One region of the Evansella sp. AB-rgal1 genome, then DNA from elsewhere that is predicted to be linked to it. Evidence: a T-box and tRNA genes for the amino acid it is inferred to sense, from the RefSeq annotation. Region 1 holds a T-box; the other holds one or more tRNA genes.
What was found. The T-box of region 1 lies ahead of argS (arginine--tRNA ligase). A T-box ahead of a tRNA ligase gene usually reads a tRNA of that ligase, here a tRNA-Arg.
Positions count from the first base shown of each region.

Region 2: it has a tRNA-Arg gene. The T-box ahead of argS (arginine--tRNA ligase) is inferred to sense a tRNA for this amino acid. The anticodon was not compared.

Region 1 is NZ_JBGUAU010000020.1:48,236-56,580, forward strand. Features, by position in the region: gene argS (arginine--tRNA ligase) at 48-1,739, opposite strand; T-box leader at 1,793-2,004, opposite strand; gene ACERII_RS16970 (ABC transporter ATP-binding protein) at 2,254-3,228, shown strand; gene ACERII_RS16975 (ABC transporter permease) at 3,197-4,159, shown strand; gene ACERII_RS16980 (response regulator transcription factor) at 4,281-4,988, shown strand; gene ACERII_RS16985 (sensor histidine kinase) at 4,988-6,367, shown strand; gene ACERII_RS16990 (YjcZ family sporulation protein) at 6,497-6,613, opposite strand; gene ACERII_RS16995 (MerR family transcriptional regulator) at 6,999-7,766, shown strand; gene ACERII_RS17000 (HD-GYP domain-containing protein) at 7,806-8,345, opposite strand, start outside.
Region 2 is NZ_JBGUAU010000002.1:31,805-40,149, reverse strand. Features, by position in the region: gene ACERII_RS01735 (hypothetical protein) at 1-165, opposite strand, end outside; gene ACERII_RS01730 (DNA polymerase IV) at 307-1,578, opposite strand; gene ACERII_RS01725 (hypothetical protein) at 1,783-1,980, shown strand; gene ACERII_RS01720 (MarR family winged helix-turn-helix transcriptional regulator) at 2,005-2,490, opposite strand; gene ACERII_RS01715 (M20/M25/M40 family metallo-hydrolase) at 2,683-3,798, opposite strand; gene mce (methylmalonyl-CoA epimerase) at 3,893-4,315, opposite strand; gene prli42 (stressosome-associated protein Prli42) at 4,507-4,596, shown strand; gene ACERII_RS01700 (L,D-transpeptidase) at 4,651-5,160, opposite strand; gene ACERII_RS01695 (aromatic acid exporter family protein) at 5,245-6,213, opposite strand; gene ACERII_RS01690 (hypothetical protein) at 6,309-6,512, opposite strand; tRNA gene ACERII_RS01685 (tRNA-Arg) at 6,606-6,680, opposite strand; gene ACERII_RS01680 (hypothetical protein) at 6,751-7,104, opposite strand; gene ACERII_RS01675 (BrxA/BrxB family bacilliredoxin) at 7,201-7,629, opposite strand; gene ACERII_RS01670 (metal ABC transporter solute-binding protein, Zn/Mn family) at 7,804-8,345, opposite strand, start outside.

The DNA.
Region 1 (8,345 bases):
TAACACGGATAATAAAGCTTTTATGGACCAAGTGGGAATACCGTTTCCTACATCTTATCCGGTGCTTTTATTCCGAGAAGTCGTAAGCCTTCTTTTAAAACGAAGGTAACAGTTTTCACCAAAGCTAATCTGCTTTCCTGTTGCTCGTCTGGAGATAGGATTTTTACGTTAGTGTAGTATTTGTTGAAGTCTTGGCTTAGACCGATTAGATATTTCGCAATGTGCGATGGTTCAGTTTGAGTGAAGCTTTTTTTCACGACATTGGGGAACTCCATCAGTGATTTGATCACCGGCCAGCTATATTGGTCATCTAATCCGCTGATTTTCAACGAGCTAACATCAACACTCGCTTTTCTAAGGATGGAACATCCTCTTGCGTGTGTATATTGGACGTATGGTCCTGTCGTTCCCTCGAAACGTAGCATCTCTTCTAGCGAGAATTCTACATTGTTTTGTCTTTCGTTTTTCAGGTCGTGGAAAATAATCGCTCCTACTCCTACCATCTTTGCAACTTCTTCTTTCTTTTCGAGGTCAGGGTTTTTCATATCAATATTACTTTGCGCTAGCTCCATTGCTTCCTTTATCACTTCTTCTAGTAAAACAACTTTTCCTTTTCTTGTGGACATCTTTTTCCCATCTTTTAAGATGAAGCCAAAAGGAATATGAACCAGTCCTTTTGCCCATTCGTAGCCCATTTTTTCAAGAACCAGAAAAACCTGTTTGAAGTGCAAGCTCTGCTCGTGTCCAACGATGTACAAAGTTTTCTCAAAGTTATATTGATTATGTCGATAGATTGCGGCGGTCAGATCTCTTGTTGCATAGAGGGTAGCGCCATCCGATTTTTGTATTAAACAAGGAGGTACATCAAATTCCTTTAAATCAACCACATTTGCACCATCTGATTGGGTGAGCAATTCAAGTTTTTGTATGGTGTCCATTGTCTCCCCCATTTTGTCGTTATAAAATGCTTCGCCCTGAAAGGAATCAAAGTGTACATCTAACAACTCGTATATTTTCGAGAACTCCTTGAGTGATTCGTCTCGAAACCATTTCCAAAGGTCATAAGCTTCTTTATCACCATCTTCTAGTTTTTTAAACCAGAGCCTTGCATCATCCTCTAAAATGGGATGGGTTTCAGCTTCTACATGGAATTTCACATAAAGATCTAATAATTCCTTGATAGTATTCTGTCTAACACTATCCTCGTTCCCCCAACGTTTATAGGCCACGATTAGCTTGCCAAATTGAGTGCCCCAATCGCCAAGATGGTTGATTCTAAGGGCTTTATATCCACACTTTTCCACAATATTGGCTAGGGAATTCCCTATGACAGTGGACCTAAGATGCCCCATTGAAAAAGGTTTGGCAATATTCGGTGAGGAAAAGTCTACCACGATATTTTGGCCATTCCCCATATCAAGTGAGCCATAGCTCTCCCCAGCTTGAAGGATGGACTTTATAAATTTTTTACTAACGTATTTTTTGTTGAGAAAGCAATTCACATAAGGTCCATCGGCTACTACCTTTTCAAAAAGTGGATGATCTAGCTTTTCTGCTAAATCGGATGCTATACTGTTTGGCGATTTTTTTAACGTCTTAGCAAGGACAAAACAAGGGAAAGCCAGATCTCCTTGTTCCTCATATTTCGGTTTTTCGATGAATTGTAGCACTTCATTCCAATCTAGTTTTCCATCTAAATGAAAAGCAATTTCTTTCGCGTAATCCTTCGTGAGTTCCATTTCTTCCACTTACCTTTCTTTTTTTTTTGAAAACAAAAAAATCCCGTCTCTAAGCTAGAGACGAGATTACCCGCGGTACCACTCTTATTGTTCAAAAAATAAACCTTCTTGAAAATTGATAACGGGCATTACCCGACTATTCCCTACTATGATTTCAGGATGTTTCTCCAAAGTGCGCTTCATTATGTGTTGTCTATTAGGCTTTCACCATCCCTAACTCGCTTCAGACAATTATCATAACTACTCTCTTTTTCGCAGAATTTGATTTTATATTATTGGAATTATAAATAAGTTTGATGGAAAAAGCAAGAAGATATTTTCTCATTATGGTGTCCTGAAAGATGAGATACTTCTGTTTACTTCTAACCTTAAGGTGCCACCAGTACGTTAAAACTTTAATGCATTACCGGACTTTTTGAACATCCTCTTTTAATACTTTTTTAATATCTTTATAATTTGTTTTTATGTAATGGAGGTCATACTAAGAGTAGAAATAACGAGGGGGTACGGTGTTATGGAGAAACGGACGCCAAAGAGAAGTGAGAAGAACCTTGTTTTACAAATAAGGGATCTAAAAAAAACGATTGGTAGGACGACAATTATTCACGGAATTTCCTTGGACTTGTATGCTGGGGAGGTGTTTGGGTTTCTTGGGCCGAATGGAGCGGGGAAAACGACGACGATTCGAATGATGGTTGGTCTCATGAGTATCACGGAAGGCGAAGTGATCATCAATGGGCATTCTGTGAGAAAGAATTTTGAGAAGGCAATTGCTAATATTGGTGGAATTATTGAGAATCCTGAAATGTACAAGTTTATGTCTGGGTATGATAACTTGATTCATTATGCGCGCATGGTTCCGGTGATTCCAAAAGGACGGATAGATGAAATTGTTCAATTAGTTGGTTTGAAAGATAGAATTCATGAAAAGGTGAAGACGTATTCGCTTGGAATGCGACAACGGTTGGGATTGGCCCAAGCGCTGCTTCACTCGCCAACATTATTGATCCTGGATGAACCGACGAATGGGCTGGATCCTGCTGGAATTCGGGAGATTCGGATGTATCTTCGAAAGATTGCTGCGGAAGAAAACATTGCTGTATTTGTTTCTAGTCATCTTTTGTCCGAAATGCAGTTGATGTGTGATCGAATTGGCATTATTCATCATGGGAAGCTTGTTAGTGTGGACAAGGTGAATAATCTTGTGGATAAAAATCAGCAGATGTTGGTCGAGTTTAAGGTAGCGCCGTTAGAAAAAGCACTCCTATTTTTCAGAGAAAACTATCCAAACGTACAGGCAACGATAAAAGGTCATAGTCTAGTGATTACGACAAAGGAAGAGAAGATTACACAATATACGAAGTTGTTTGTAAATCATGATTTCACGATCACAGGGATTAGTGGGGAACAAAAGACACTGGAAGATAAATTTCTGGAGATCACAGGAGGGGAACTGCATGTATCAAATGATTCGGCTCATTCAGAATGAGAATATGAAAATATATAAACGGGTAGGAACGTGGATTATGATAGGGGTGATTATTCTCATTGTTCTTATCGGGGGGATGGTTTCGAAGTTTCTATTAAGTCAGGATACGTCAGACAACTGGCAGCAACAGCTTCAACTAGAGAATGCTCAGCTTGCAGAGCAAATCAGTGAATTTGAGAATATGCCAATGGTAGGGAGTAATGCTACGAGACCTCTGCGAGAGCAAGTTGTCATCAACGAGTATCGTCTGGAGAATAATATTCCCCCTGTGGAGTCGGAGACTGTTTGGGGATTTATGATTTCTTCTCCTGACTTTACTGCCATCGCGTCTGTTTTTGTAATTGTTATAGCGGCAGGAATCGTTGCAACAGAGTTTTCCACAGGTACGATCAAGCTTTTGCTCATTCGACCAGTAAAACGTTATAAAATCTTGCTTTCCAAGTATATTGCCACATTCCTCTTCGCCCTTCTGATGTTAGTGACGATTCTTGTTTCTTCGTTTGTGGTAGGAGGGTTGTTATTTGGTTTCTCTGGGATGGACTTTCCTTATCTCGTTTATCAAGGAGGAGAAGTGATGGAGCGTAACATGTTGCTTCACATTTTTACTTTGTATGGGTTTAATAGTGCGGATATGATTATGATGGTGACCTTTGCCTTTATGATTTCCACCGTTTTCCGAAGCAGCTCTTTGGCGATTGGTTTATCTCTGTTTCTTCTATTTACGGGACAGCAGCTCGTGATGTTATTAAGTCAATATGACTGGGTGAAATATATTCTTTTTGCCAACACGAACTTGAATCAATATATTAGTGGAGTGCCCATAGTGGAAGGGATGACAATGGCGTTTTCCCTTACCGTTCTCCTCGTTTACTTTGTTTGCTTCCACGCAATTTCATGGGTTATCTTCCACAAACGAGACGTAACAGCCTAAATGATTCATAAAGAAGCCTAGTTATGCTAGGTCTTCTTTGTTTTTCCTGAGGCATACTAGAAGGAGAGATTAAGTTCGTGATAAATAAGGTGGAGATCTTAAGGAGGAAGTGGGGAAAAAAATGAGGAATAATACGATTCTCATCATAGAAGATGAAAAGGAAATAGGGGAGCTAGTCAGAGATTATTTGCTTGTTCATGGGTATGAAGTTGTTCTAGCTCAAGATGGGGAAGAGGGATTGCAGGAGTTTACTAATAGGCAGCCGGCCTTGGTGGTATTAGATGTGATGCTTCCGAAAAAGTCAGGAATTGATGTGTGCCGGGAAATCAGGGGAGTGTCTCATGTTCCCATTATTATGATGAGTGCGAAGAAGAGTGAAACAGATAAAATTATTGGACTTGGGATTGGTGCGGATGATTATATTGCAAAGCCATTTAGTCCTGGTGAGTTGGTAGCTCGTATGAAAGCGCAGCTGAGAAGATTTCATGATTTTTCTGTGTCGAAGTCAGTGGAAACAGAAGATATGATAACGGAGGAGAATTTAAAGATCGATGCAAAGGGCTACAATGTCACTGTGTCTGGGAGAAAGGTGGAGCTGTCGGCAAAGGAATTTCAATTACTTTATTTTATGGCGAAAAATAAAGGACAGGTGTTTTCCAAGGAGCAGTTGTTTGATCGGATTTGGGGTTATGATAGCTATGGAGATATGAATGCGGTGACTGTGTATATAAGAAAGATACGAGAGAAGATTGAAGAGACTCCTTCTCAACCGAAGTTCATAGTTACGGTTTGGGGAGTTGGATATAAATTTGTTGGGAGTTCGTTGTAATGAAGCTGCGACCTAGATTAATACTTGCGTTTCTGTCTATTATTATTCTGCCGATTGTATCGTTTTTTGGAGTGCTGTCCTTTTTTTCCTATCAACTAGAGGAACTGGAGGGTGAACATAATGAGAGAATTGATCGGGCGCTTTCTGAGATTTCGGTAGCGGTGTTGCGTCATTATGATGTGTTGGAGAAGGGGGATGAGGAGCAGTTTTACCTCGAAATGAAGTTGCTCTTAGAGCCTTATCACTTGGAGCTGATTATCTCCTCGCTGGATGATGAAGTCTTATTTCAATCGACGGATTATGTAGAGGGGGAGGAACGTGATCAAAGTTTGTTTACGATGCGACGTTCTCAGGTGCAGACGCTCGGCGGGGAGGTTCTCAATCTGGAAATCAAGTCGGATTCTTTGGATTTATCCTCTGAACTTACCTATAATAAGATCCTTTCTGTCATTGTGATTAGTATTAGTAGTGGGCTTCTTGTGCTCCTTATCTTAATTGTTGGTTGGACGATCTACATTTCGAAAACAATCTTACATCCTCTGAAGGAAATGTACACGGCAACAGAAGAAATGAGGGAAGGAAACTTGAATTATGAGATTCCCTATCGGCGGAAAGATGAGATAGGGAGATTTATTGAAGGTTTTGATACGATGAGAGAGCATTTGAAGCAATCCTTTGCGAAGCAGCGGCTTTATGAAAACAATCGAAAGGAATTAATCGCGACGATTTCGCACGATTTGAGAACGCCACTTCAGTCTATCAAGGGGTATGTGGAAGGGTTGAATGATGGTATTGTGCAAAATGAAGAGATGAAACAGCGGTATTTGAATGTGATCTTGTCCAAAACAGAGCAACTAAATCGGTTAATTGATGATCTGTTTGAGTTTTCAAAAATGGAATTGGACCAGCTTGTGATGGAGAAGCAGCTTGTGAGCAGTCAGGACTATTTCACGAATATATTGCGAGATTCAGAGGTGGATGTGAAACAAAAGCAGGGAGAGTTACTCGTGACAAGGCCGATTCCAGATGTCGTCCTTCACATTGACCAGAAACGAATGGAACAGGTAATGACCAACCTATTGGATAATGCAGTTCGATATGGTGCTACGGAAGTGGAGGTCTCCTTTGTTCCTTATGATGGGGAGAGGGTCTTGGAAATTCATATGAGAGATAATGGGGATGGTATCGCAGAGGAAGATCTTCCGAATGTGTTTGAACGTTTTTACCGGGTAGAAAAATCCAGGTCGCTTGAGCACGGTGGAACAGGACTTGGCCTCGCCATCGCCCGATCCATCATAGAAGCACACGAAGGAGAGATCTGGGTAGAAAGCACAGTGGGGAAAGGAAGTACGTTTGTGATAAAGCTACCGGTGGTTTAGGTGTCTAGGCCCCACTGGAAATATGTCGAGATCATTCAGACAAAATTTGAGTAGTGACAGCGCACTATGAAATGAAAAAACCCTACAGAGAAACTCTTGGTTTCTCTGTAGGGTTGATTTTACAATTAATTAGTAAGCTCCGTATCCACCAGTGCCAACTACTGTAGCACCAATAATTACTAGTAGGATGAAGATTACTAGGATAAACGCGAAGCCACCTGCAAATCCACCGTGTGCGTGTGTCATATAAATACACCTCCAAAGGAAATTTCAAGGATTAGTTATCCTTTTCTTCAATATCATATTATGTAATAAAGAAGTTGATTGTGTTTCTGTCTAGAAAAACTAATCTTCTCTGTTCTTTCCACACAAAGAGGCTGATTACTTACACATTTTTTCAAGAAGGGAATATTCCATCGGCTCGCTGCAACGGGGAAGCAGTGGGGACGGTTCTTGCTGCTTCCTTCTTGAAATAGTTTAGGTGCATGTCGCTATCCGAAGTAGGTGAAAATCATACCGATAATTAGTGGTGGTAATGGGCTATATTACAATTGAAATTAAAATATGAAAATAACAGTTGACCTTCACGCATGCGTTAAGGTGTAGAGTGATAGTATCAGGAGGTGAGAAAATGGAATATACCATACAAAAGTTAGCACAGATGGCAGGAGTCAGTACGAGAACACTTCGATATTATGATGAAATAGAGATTCTCAAGCCAGCAAGAATGAACTCGTCAGGATATCGAATATATGGTCAGACGGAAGTGGATAGGTTACAGCAAATCTTATTTTTCAAAGAGTTAGGAGTAAGTCTGGAGGAGATTAAAAAAATCATTACCTCTCCTTCTTATGACGAGACCAAAGTTTTAAAGGAACATCGGGAACAACTTCTTGGAAAAAGGAAGCAGCTCGATGTGCTGATTGACAATATAGGAAGAACAATTGATACCATGGAGGGGATAAGGAAAATGACGGATAAAGAGAAATTTGAAGGTTTTAAGCAGCAACTGATTGATGACAACGAGGTGAAATACGGTAAGGAAATTCGAGAAAAATACGGCGATGAAGTGGTGGATCGGTCGAATGAAAAACTAAAGAAGATGAAAAAAGAAGACCATGATGAGGTGAGCCGTCTTGCCGTGGAAGTTCAGGATACTCTGGAGGAAGCATTTCAATCTGGCGATCCATCAAGTGATATTGCGCAAAAAGTAGCACAACTGCATAAGGTGTGGCTTATGTATTACTGGGATGAGTACAACAAGGATGCCCATGCAGGTCTTGCGCAAATGTATGTAGATGATGAACGGTTTAAGAAATATTATGAGAAGAAGCCCGGGATGACAGAATTTCTAAGAGATGCGATTTTCATTTATACAGGCTTTGCGAAGAATAACTAGGCAAGCAGTGGGGGCGGTTTGAACCGTTCCCACTGCTTCTTATACTGTATCTTTCTGTTCTGTAACAGCATACTGTGCTATTGACTTCTCTTGTGTATTATTTAAAAATATCTCTTTGTTTTTATTAATATATTCTAGGAAAATAGTAATAATTTCTGGATCAAATTGGCTTCCTTTCTTTTCTTCCATTTCAGTAATCACCTTTTCGATATCTCGTGCTTCTCTATACACTCGTTTGGACGTCATCGCATCAAACGCATCGGCAACGGCCATTATTCTTGCTACTAAAGGAATTTCTGATCCATTTAACCCTTTAGGATACCCTTTTCCATCGTATCTTTCGTGATGGTATAAAACCATATCCAAGATTCCGCTTTGCTGAAATGGTTTGATATGTTTTAAAGTACTATAACCAATCTGGGGATGCTGTTTAATAATAGAAAATTCCTCATCTGTTAGTCTATCAGGTTTGTTTAGCACTTGCTCGGGAATAACTATTTTGCCAATGTCATGTAATAACCCACCAACATAAATAGCTTCTTGTAAGTTCTTTGTTAACTTCATTTTTTTTGCAATTAT
Region 2 (8,345 bases), on a different contig from region 1:
TCCCGAAAAGGTCGCATTCACTTTTTGGCCCCTAATGGAAACTACTGCTTCACGTTCAGATACTCTAGATTCAATTTTCGCATCATAAACCCCACCAGCTCTTAACTGAAGAGGCTGCTCTTTATTTGACGTTTTTATATTTAATACATTATCATTGATTTCCATCATTAACTCTCCTTGTGGTTCATACGCTCTTTCTATTTATCGGATTAATAATGGATTTGTTAATAGTTTTTTTCCGCTACCAAACATGCACAAAATGACCAAAATAAATAACTATATTCTAAAGTATCCTAAAGAACATAGTTATGACTTGTTTATATCTCTCAAAAAGTCTTTTTCCAGACTTGTACCACGTTTTTTCTTATCACGTAATTGGTCACTTCGATCTCCTTTACCAATTTGGGTTCCTTTTAAAACCACACTTTCTCCAAACTTATTTCTAAGCTCATCGACGACTGAACTTAGTTTGTCCTCTTTCATATCCTGTTCGTATGAAAAAAGATCCAGTTGCTTGTGAGCATGACCTTTTTCCACCAAATCCATAGCAGTTACCCCTAGTAATCGAACCGACTTTCCATCCCAGTATTTGTTCCAAAGTTTCCAAGCAGAATCGTAGATATCTTTATGATTATTGATAGGAAACTCTAACTTACTACTTCTCGTTACGGTGTTCCAATCATGATATCGAATGGTAAGTTGGATATTACCAGCATACATATTTTTATTCCTAATTCTTCTACCAACAGAGTCTGATAAATTCATAATTATTTTTTTAATTTCTGCTATATTCTTGCTATCTTTTGGAAGAGTTGTTGAGTTTCCAATACTTTTAAATTCATCGATAGAATTAGGATCAACTAACCTGTTATCAATTCCAAATGCACGTTCATACATTCTTTCCCCACTTATTCCAAAATTAGCTTTTAGAAAAGTCACATTTGAATTAGCAATATCTTCTATAGTTTCTATCCCTAGTTTTTTTAACTTTTCAGCGGTTTTGTTTCCTACCCCATGCATTTCGATAACTTGTAAAGGCCATAGTTTTACTTTCACTTCTCTTTTTCTTAGAACTGTTATCCCCATAGGTTTTTTCATATCACTAGCCATTTTTGCTAAAAATTTATTTGGCGCTATCCCTATACTACAAGGTAAATTTAATTCTCTCTTGATTCTTTGTTGAATATGCTTCGCAAGTTGAAGAGGATTCATTTCAAGATCTAAATTCGTCACATCCATGTATCCTTCATCAATTGAAACTGGCTCAACCAATGGTGTTATCGTTTGGAGTAATTGAAACATTCTCTTTGATGAAGCTCTATATCGTTCGAAATTCGGTTCTCTCACTATTAAATTGGGGCATTTTTTTAAAGCTTCCCAAAGCGGCATAGGAGCCTTTACACCTTTTGCACGAGCCTCGTAACTTGCAGTAACAATAATACCTCTCCTAGCTTCCGCATTACCAGCAATTGCTAGCGGTTTCCCTAGTAATTCTGGTTCATATGCCGCCTCGACGGATGCATAGAAGCTATTCATATCAACATGAAAAATAATTCTTCCATTCGCCTTGTCTGCCATAAAGACACCCCTCCAATTCATAATTATAATGAAGGGTAACAAAAGAAATCAAATAAGAGTGTTAAAAACGAGAAAAAATCTCATTTATTAACACTTTTTTAGAAAATATACACTGAATAATCCGAATTTAATGAGTAGTTTCCTTTTATTTTGTTTGAGGTATGTTATGATGAAAGTACAAAACGTGGAAAGGTGGTCGTTATGATGACAAACGTAGTCCAAAGTAAGACCATCCACAACTGTGTTTTATATTTAATACTTGAAATTGTGGCCTTATACAAAAGGAATGAATGGCCTTCACCAACGATAAGAGAACTGTCCCATAAAATAGGTTATTCTGAAGAAACTATTCTTGAATCATTAGAATTCGGGAAAATTGAACCTGTTAGCATTCTTCAATAAAGAATGTTGCAGGTTCTTTTTTCCTCATTTCTTAAATAATTCAGAACTTCCTTCTACCCAATTAATAAATTCAACGTTGTGAAAATAGGTATTTGAATCTTTAAAGAATGTTAAAACTTCTTTCATCGATTGTATATTTTCATTCTGATACATATCCATATAGTGTAAAAATCTTGTATTGGCGTTTTCAGAAAGTTTCCTTTTTTCCTCTCCCTCTTTTGTTAAAGTAACAAACGTTACTCGCAAATCTTTATCATCTTTCGTAATTGTTACGATGTCTTTTGCCCTAAGTCTTTTTATAATCTGCATTACTGTTGAGCGATCCCACAGACCAATTTTTGCAATATTTGTTATAGATAGTTTATTATTTGTACCTACAATCCACACAACATGTAATTCAGCCAAAGTTAAACCTAACTCTTTTGCGGTTGCTTGCCAATCTTCTTCTAAAACTTTCCCTAATCCTCGAATATAGTTTAATAATTTATGTATTTCCCCATCATAAAACATGCCTATATTCACACCCTTTTTTTAACATTAACTATATTCTACCATAACTTCCCTTATTTAAGGATATTTTTTACATAAATGACATAACTTTCGTGTAGCAATATAGTTACCTACAAAATATACGTGAAAAATGTCACTAAAAGGGTATCTTAGTGACATTTTTCTATGAGAAATCATTATTAGATGATTCCTTTATTTTGTTGATTCCTTAATAATTTCTACAATCAATTCTGTCGTTTTCACTAGTTCCACAATAGAAATTTGTTCGTTCGTAGTATGAATTTCTTCATAACCAATTCCTAAGTTGATTGTCGGAATACCGTGACCAGCAATGACATTTGCATCACTTCCTCCACCACTTTGCAAAAGCTTTACTTCTCTACCAATCGCTACAACAGCTCGCTTTGCCACCTCTACTACATGATCTCCATCTTGATGTTTAAATCCTGGATAGATAACTTCTGTTTCTACTTCTACACGGGCATTCATCTCTTTTGCAGCGTCATCAAAAGCTTTTTTCATCGCAGTTACTTGTTTTTCCATTTTTTCTGGAATAAGTGAGCGTGCTTCTGCAAGGATATCCACTCTGTCACAAACAATATTTGTTTGACTTCCACCCTCGAATCGTCCAATGTTAGCAGTTGTTTCTTCATCAATTCTACCTAAAGGCATCTTTGATATAGCTTTTGATGCAACGGTGATGGCAGATATTCCTTTTTCAGGGGCCACTCCAGCATGTGCTGTTTTTCCATAGACAGTAGCCCTTACTTTGGATTGTGTTGGTGCCGCAACAATGAGTGAACCTACCTTTCCATCACTATCTAAAGCATATCCGTATTTAGCAATAATATCTTCTGGATTAATAGCTTTAGCACCCACAAGCCCTGACTCTTCTCCCACTGTGATAATAAATTGAATAGTTCCATGTTCCATACTATTTTCTTTTAAAAGTCTAACAGACTCTAACATTGCTGCTAGGCCAGCCTTGTCGTCAGCACCTAAAATGGTTGTACCATCTGATTTTATGTATCCTTCTTCAATAATTGGATTTACTCCTACCCCGGGAACAACCGTATCCATATGCGACGTAAAGTATATCGGAGTAACTTCAACCTTCCCTTTCAACGTACAAATAAGATTCCCCGCCCCATGACCAGTAATAGAAGTAGTATCATCTTCTTTTACATGTACACCTAAACTTTCAAATTTATTTTTTAATACATTTGCAATTTCTCTTTCATATTTTGTTTCAGAGTCTATCTTTACAAGCTCTAAAAATTCGTCTACTAAGCGCTGTTCATTGACCATATGTATATTCCTCCACTAATTTAATATAGACCAGTTTACATTGTATCAAAAAACAAAGAGCAAGTCCTCGAATGGGCTTATATACACCAGTACCCTAATCATCCTTTTCTGGTTCTTCACATAGTTCAGTCAGTACTCCACTGGCATTGCTTGGATGAAGAAATGCGATTGGATGACCCCCTGCACCTATAACCGGCTTTTCATTTATGAGCTTTATCCCCTCATTCTGAAGTTGTTCTAAACGTTTTTCTATATTGACTACAGAATATGCGATATGATGTAGCCCTTCGCCTCTTTTTTCAATAAATTTAGCTACCGGACTATCCTCTGTAAGTGGTTCTAATAATTCAAGCTTACAATCGCCTATAGGTATAAAAGCTACTCTCACTTTTTGAGTTGGTACTTCCACTATTTTTTCTACTTTGAGATGAAGGTTTTGTTCATAAAAGGACAATGCTTTATTTATTGACCTTACTGCAATGCCAATATGATTTACACTTGTGGGTAATTGATTCATTTATAAACCCCCTACAAATTATTTAAATATATTTAATATAAGATTATACAATTAAGTTCGTTACAGAATATTTGATCCCTGCCATCCCTTACGAAAAAATATGTAACTTCTATATATTTATGTAATTCTCTTGTCATACGTGCAGACAAGCAGTAAAATATATAGTAGTACTATGCAAGGAGGTAAGTCACATGCCCCGTAAATATCGAAAAATTATTATTTACCTTATGGTCGCTATCATGTTTTTCGGAACTATTTTAACTGGTTTAGCATTTTTCTAAGAAAACGAAAAACCGAGCAATACCTTTTGCTCGGTTCTTTATCATAATACGACTTTATTTCCTAATTGCCCCTTGCTTCTTCCCTAAATCATCAAAGCTCTCATCACTAGATGTAATAAGGATTTTCATTCCTATTGGTACCTCTTGAAATAATATCTCAACATCCTCATTTTTCATACGTACACAGCCAGCTGTTATATCTTGCCCGATAGATGATGGATTATTTGTACCATGAATTCCATATATGCGTCCGTCAGTATTTTCAGCGTCAAAACCGATCCATCTCGTTCCTAATGGATTTTCCTTCGATCCACCCTCTATATTCTTCTTTCGATAATAAGGATTTTCAGCTTTGACGATGATAGTATGTTCCCCTTCTGGAGTTTTTGCCTCTGCTTTTCCTACAGCTACTTCATAAATTTGTTTTACTTCCCCATCTAGAATGTAAGCTAATTCATGAGACTTTTTATTTACGATAATATAAGGATCACCCACGGATGGATTCACCCCAATTGGCCATATGGGTGATACAACAACAAGAATAGCTAATAAAATCGATTTCACACCTAATCACTGCCTTTTCTTGGTGACATGTTTAAGCTAAACAACCCTATACAGTATAGTTGTTACTGAAGTGCCTGCTTTTATTCATCGAAATACAGAATAATTTTGGATGGGTTTAAACTGTTGTTTTATTAATAAATATTGTTCCATTTCATATACTAAATAAAATAACGACGACCTAGCTTCGAATTCCATTCTTGTTTCTGGAAGTGGCATTTCGTCAAAATTGTTACGTAACTGCTCTAACTTATCAATATATTTTCCTGCAGTATTTTTTGGTGTCACACCTCCACTAAGTTCTTCCATAAAGTTCCCAATCATTTCTCCTTGCCTCACTTGTATTTCTATCTTCGCAAGTAAAGGCATCATCCGTTCAATGATTTCTAATTGTTTCTCTCTCATTTTGAAATAATGATAATATTGGTCTTCATATCGTAATATATGATTGTCCAAATTTTGAATAGCAATGTTCTTCGCGGAGTTTAACAAGCTAGCCGCTTCCGTAATCTCTTTCCCATCCCATTGTCTATCTCCATATTTTATATAGATAGCAAATTCATGAAAGATTTTAGCATATAGCCTTTCTATTTGCTGCTGCTGTTTTTGTAACTCTCTTTCCACACTAGGCATATACGCATTCATAAGCAATGCGCAACCAATACCAATAGATATTAATGCAAATTCATTCATGATTAGTGGAACTGAAACATAACCTGATGCGTAAATATGTAAAATGATGACACAGCTCGTTACAATCCCTTCTTGCGCTTTTAATAAGACCGTTGTAGGAATGAACATTAACAATAATACAGCTAAAGAAATGGGGTGATATCCTATAAGTTCAAATAAAATGGCAGCATAAAATAACCCGATTGAACATGCTAAAAAACGGACATATGATAATTGAAACGATTTTCTTCTTGTTTTATGTATACATAAGATTGTTATAATTCCTGCTGAAGCAAAAAATTCGAGCTGAAAAGCTTGAGCAATTGCAATCGCAATTGCTGCACCTAATGCAGTTTTTAATGTTCGATAACCAATTTTGAACATGCTATGTCACTCCAAAAAAAATATAGTAACAACTTTAATTATTATGGTTCTCATTATAGTGTACCCTGAAAATACTCTGTAAATTAGAGGTCAAACTATATAGTATTACTAACTTTGTTCGTTTGTATTCCATTCGCTTCTGTCCACTCCTTTCCGTGAGGAGCTGTCGAGCCAACTTCACGACTTCGTCTGCTACCGTGTCTCGCCTCTGCTCTGCTTCCCACAGGAGTTCGTGGACTTACGCTCATTCCATATAAAGTCGATGTTACTAAAGCATCTAATAACGTTTTTTCCGCCATGGTGCAAATTTCACTGGCATGCAGGTCTCCGTGAAAATAAGCTTCTTCTATAAAAAAAACTCCAGTAAAAAACTGGAGTTTGTTGTATATGTATGGCGCGCCCACCAGGATTCGAACCCAGAACGCGAGAGCCGAAATCTCGTGTGATATCCATTTCACCATAGGCGCTTAGTTGGACTACTAATCAACCGTACTATAGGAGTATAGCAATCCAAACAAAAAAAATCAAGTATTCTTTTTAACTATTCACATCATCTTGAAACATATTTTCAAACCGCTCATTCATTTGATCTTCCGTGTATCCTTTTTCTGCTAACCTTGCAGTAAAATTCTGAGCCCAAAGAGATAATCTTTGTGCGATTTTTTGATACTTTTTCATAAGAGAACCTTTTGATTCTTTTGCTCTTGCTTCTGCATTTGACATAACATTTTCAGAAATAAACAGAGCTTTCCAAAGCAATTCCTCATCAAACTTATCAGCATTATCGTTAAAATAATCAATTACTTTTTTATAATAATTGTCAAATTCTTCGAAACTTATCTCTTCCTCCATATTTAAATAAATATGTATTTGTTTATACAGTTCCTTCATTTTCTTCACTCCACTTCTTTCTTAACTAAGTTAAAATTATAGCATAAGAAAAAAACAAATTCCAAAAAATACTTGAAATTTGTTTTTTTCAGATCATTATTTTGAAAAGTATTGCTCAAAAGCCTTTTCTAATTTTTGAACTACTTCAATTGGTTCATGACCTTCAATTTCATGTCTTTCAACCATTGCTTGTATCTCTCCATCTTTGAGTAAAGCAAAAGACGGAGATGACGGTTCATATCCTTTAAAATAGGATCTAGCTTGAGCAGTAGCTTCTTTATCTTGACCAGCAAACACTGTTACATAGTTATCTGGTTGCACTTCAAAATTTTTCATATAGGCAGCGGAAGGTCTAGCAATTCCTCCTGCACATCCACATACAGAATTTATCATTACGAACGTTGTACCAGTGTTTTTAAAAACATTGTCTACTTCCTCAGGTGTTTTCAATTCTTGATACCCAGATTGAACCATTTCTTTTCTAGCTGTTTGTACAACATCGTTCATAAACATTTGAAAATCCATACCCTTACACCCTTTCTTATTTCTAGCACTTATCTTTATTTTACACTTTAAGAATATTGATTACCATGTTTTTGCTTACATTTTTGTATTATCATACCGATAATTAACCAGTACTATGTAATTATTCAAGAAAGTACCCGCTATCATTTATCATAGCGGGTAAAAGTAATATAACTATTGTAGAGCCGTTTTTAGAGCTTCGATATTTTTACGCATTAAACTAAAATAATCTTCTCCAGCCTCTACTTCTTCTGGTTGTAATGTTTCTAGGTTGTGTAGGTATAATGTTTCTACTCCTACTTCGTCTCGAATGGTATTAGCAATAGCAGACGGAATATTCTGTTCCACTAGAATAAAGTTAATATTATTTGTCTCTAGTAGTTCAATAATGTTTTGTACTTGTCTTGCTGTAGGTTCATTCGTTGGTGAAATTCCAGAAATACCAATTTGGTGAATATGGTAACGATCATCCCAGTAACCATAACCTGCGTGCGATACTACAAAAGAATCCTTTGAAATTTCTTCCTTCAATTTAATAAACTCTTGATCAAGATCTTCCAGTTCATGCTTTAATGTATCAAAATTTTCTTCAAAAACATCATGTAATTCCGGTCGAAGTTCAACTAAAGCATTTTTAATGTTTTCTGCGATTGTAATAGCTCGAATTGGGTCAAGCCATACGTGTGGATCTTCATCACCATGTGAATGATTGTGAT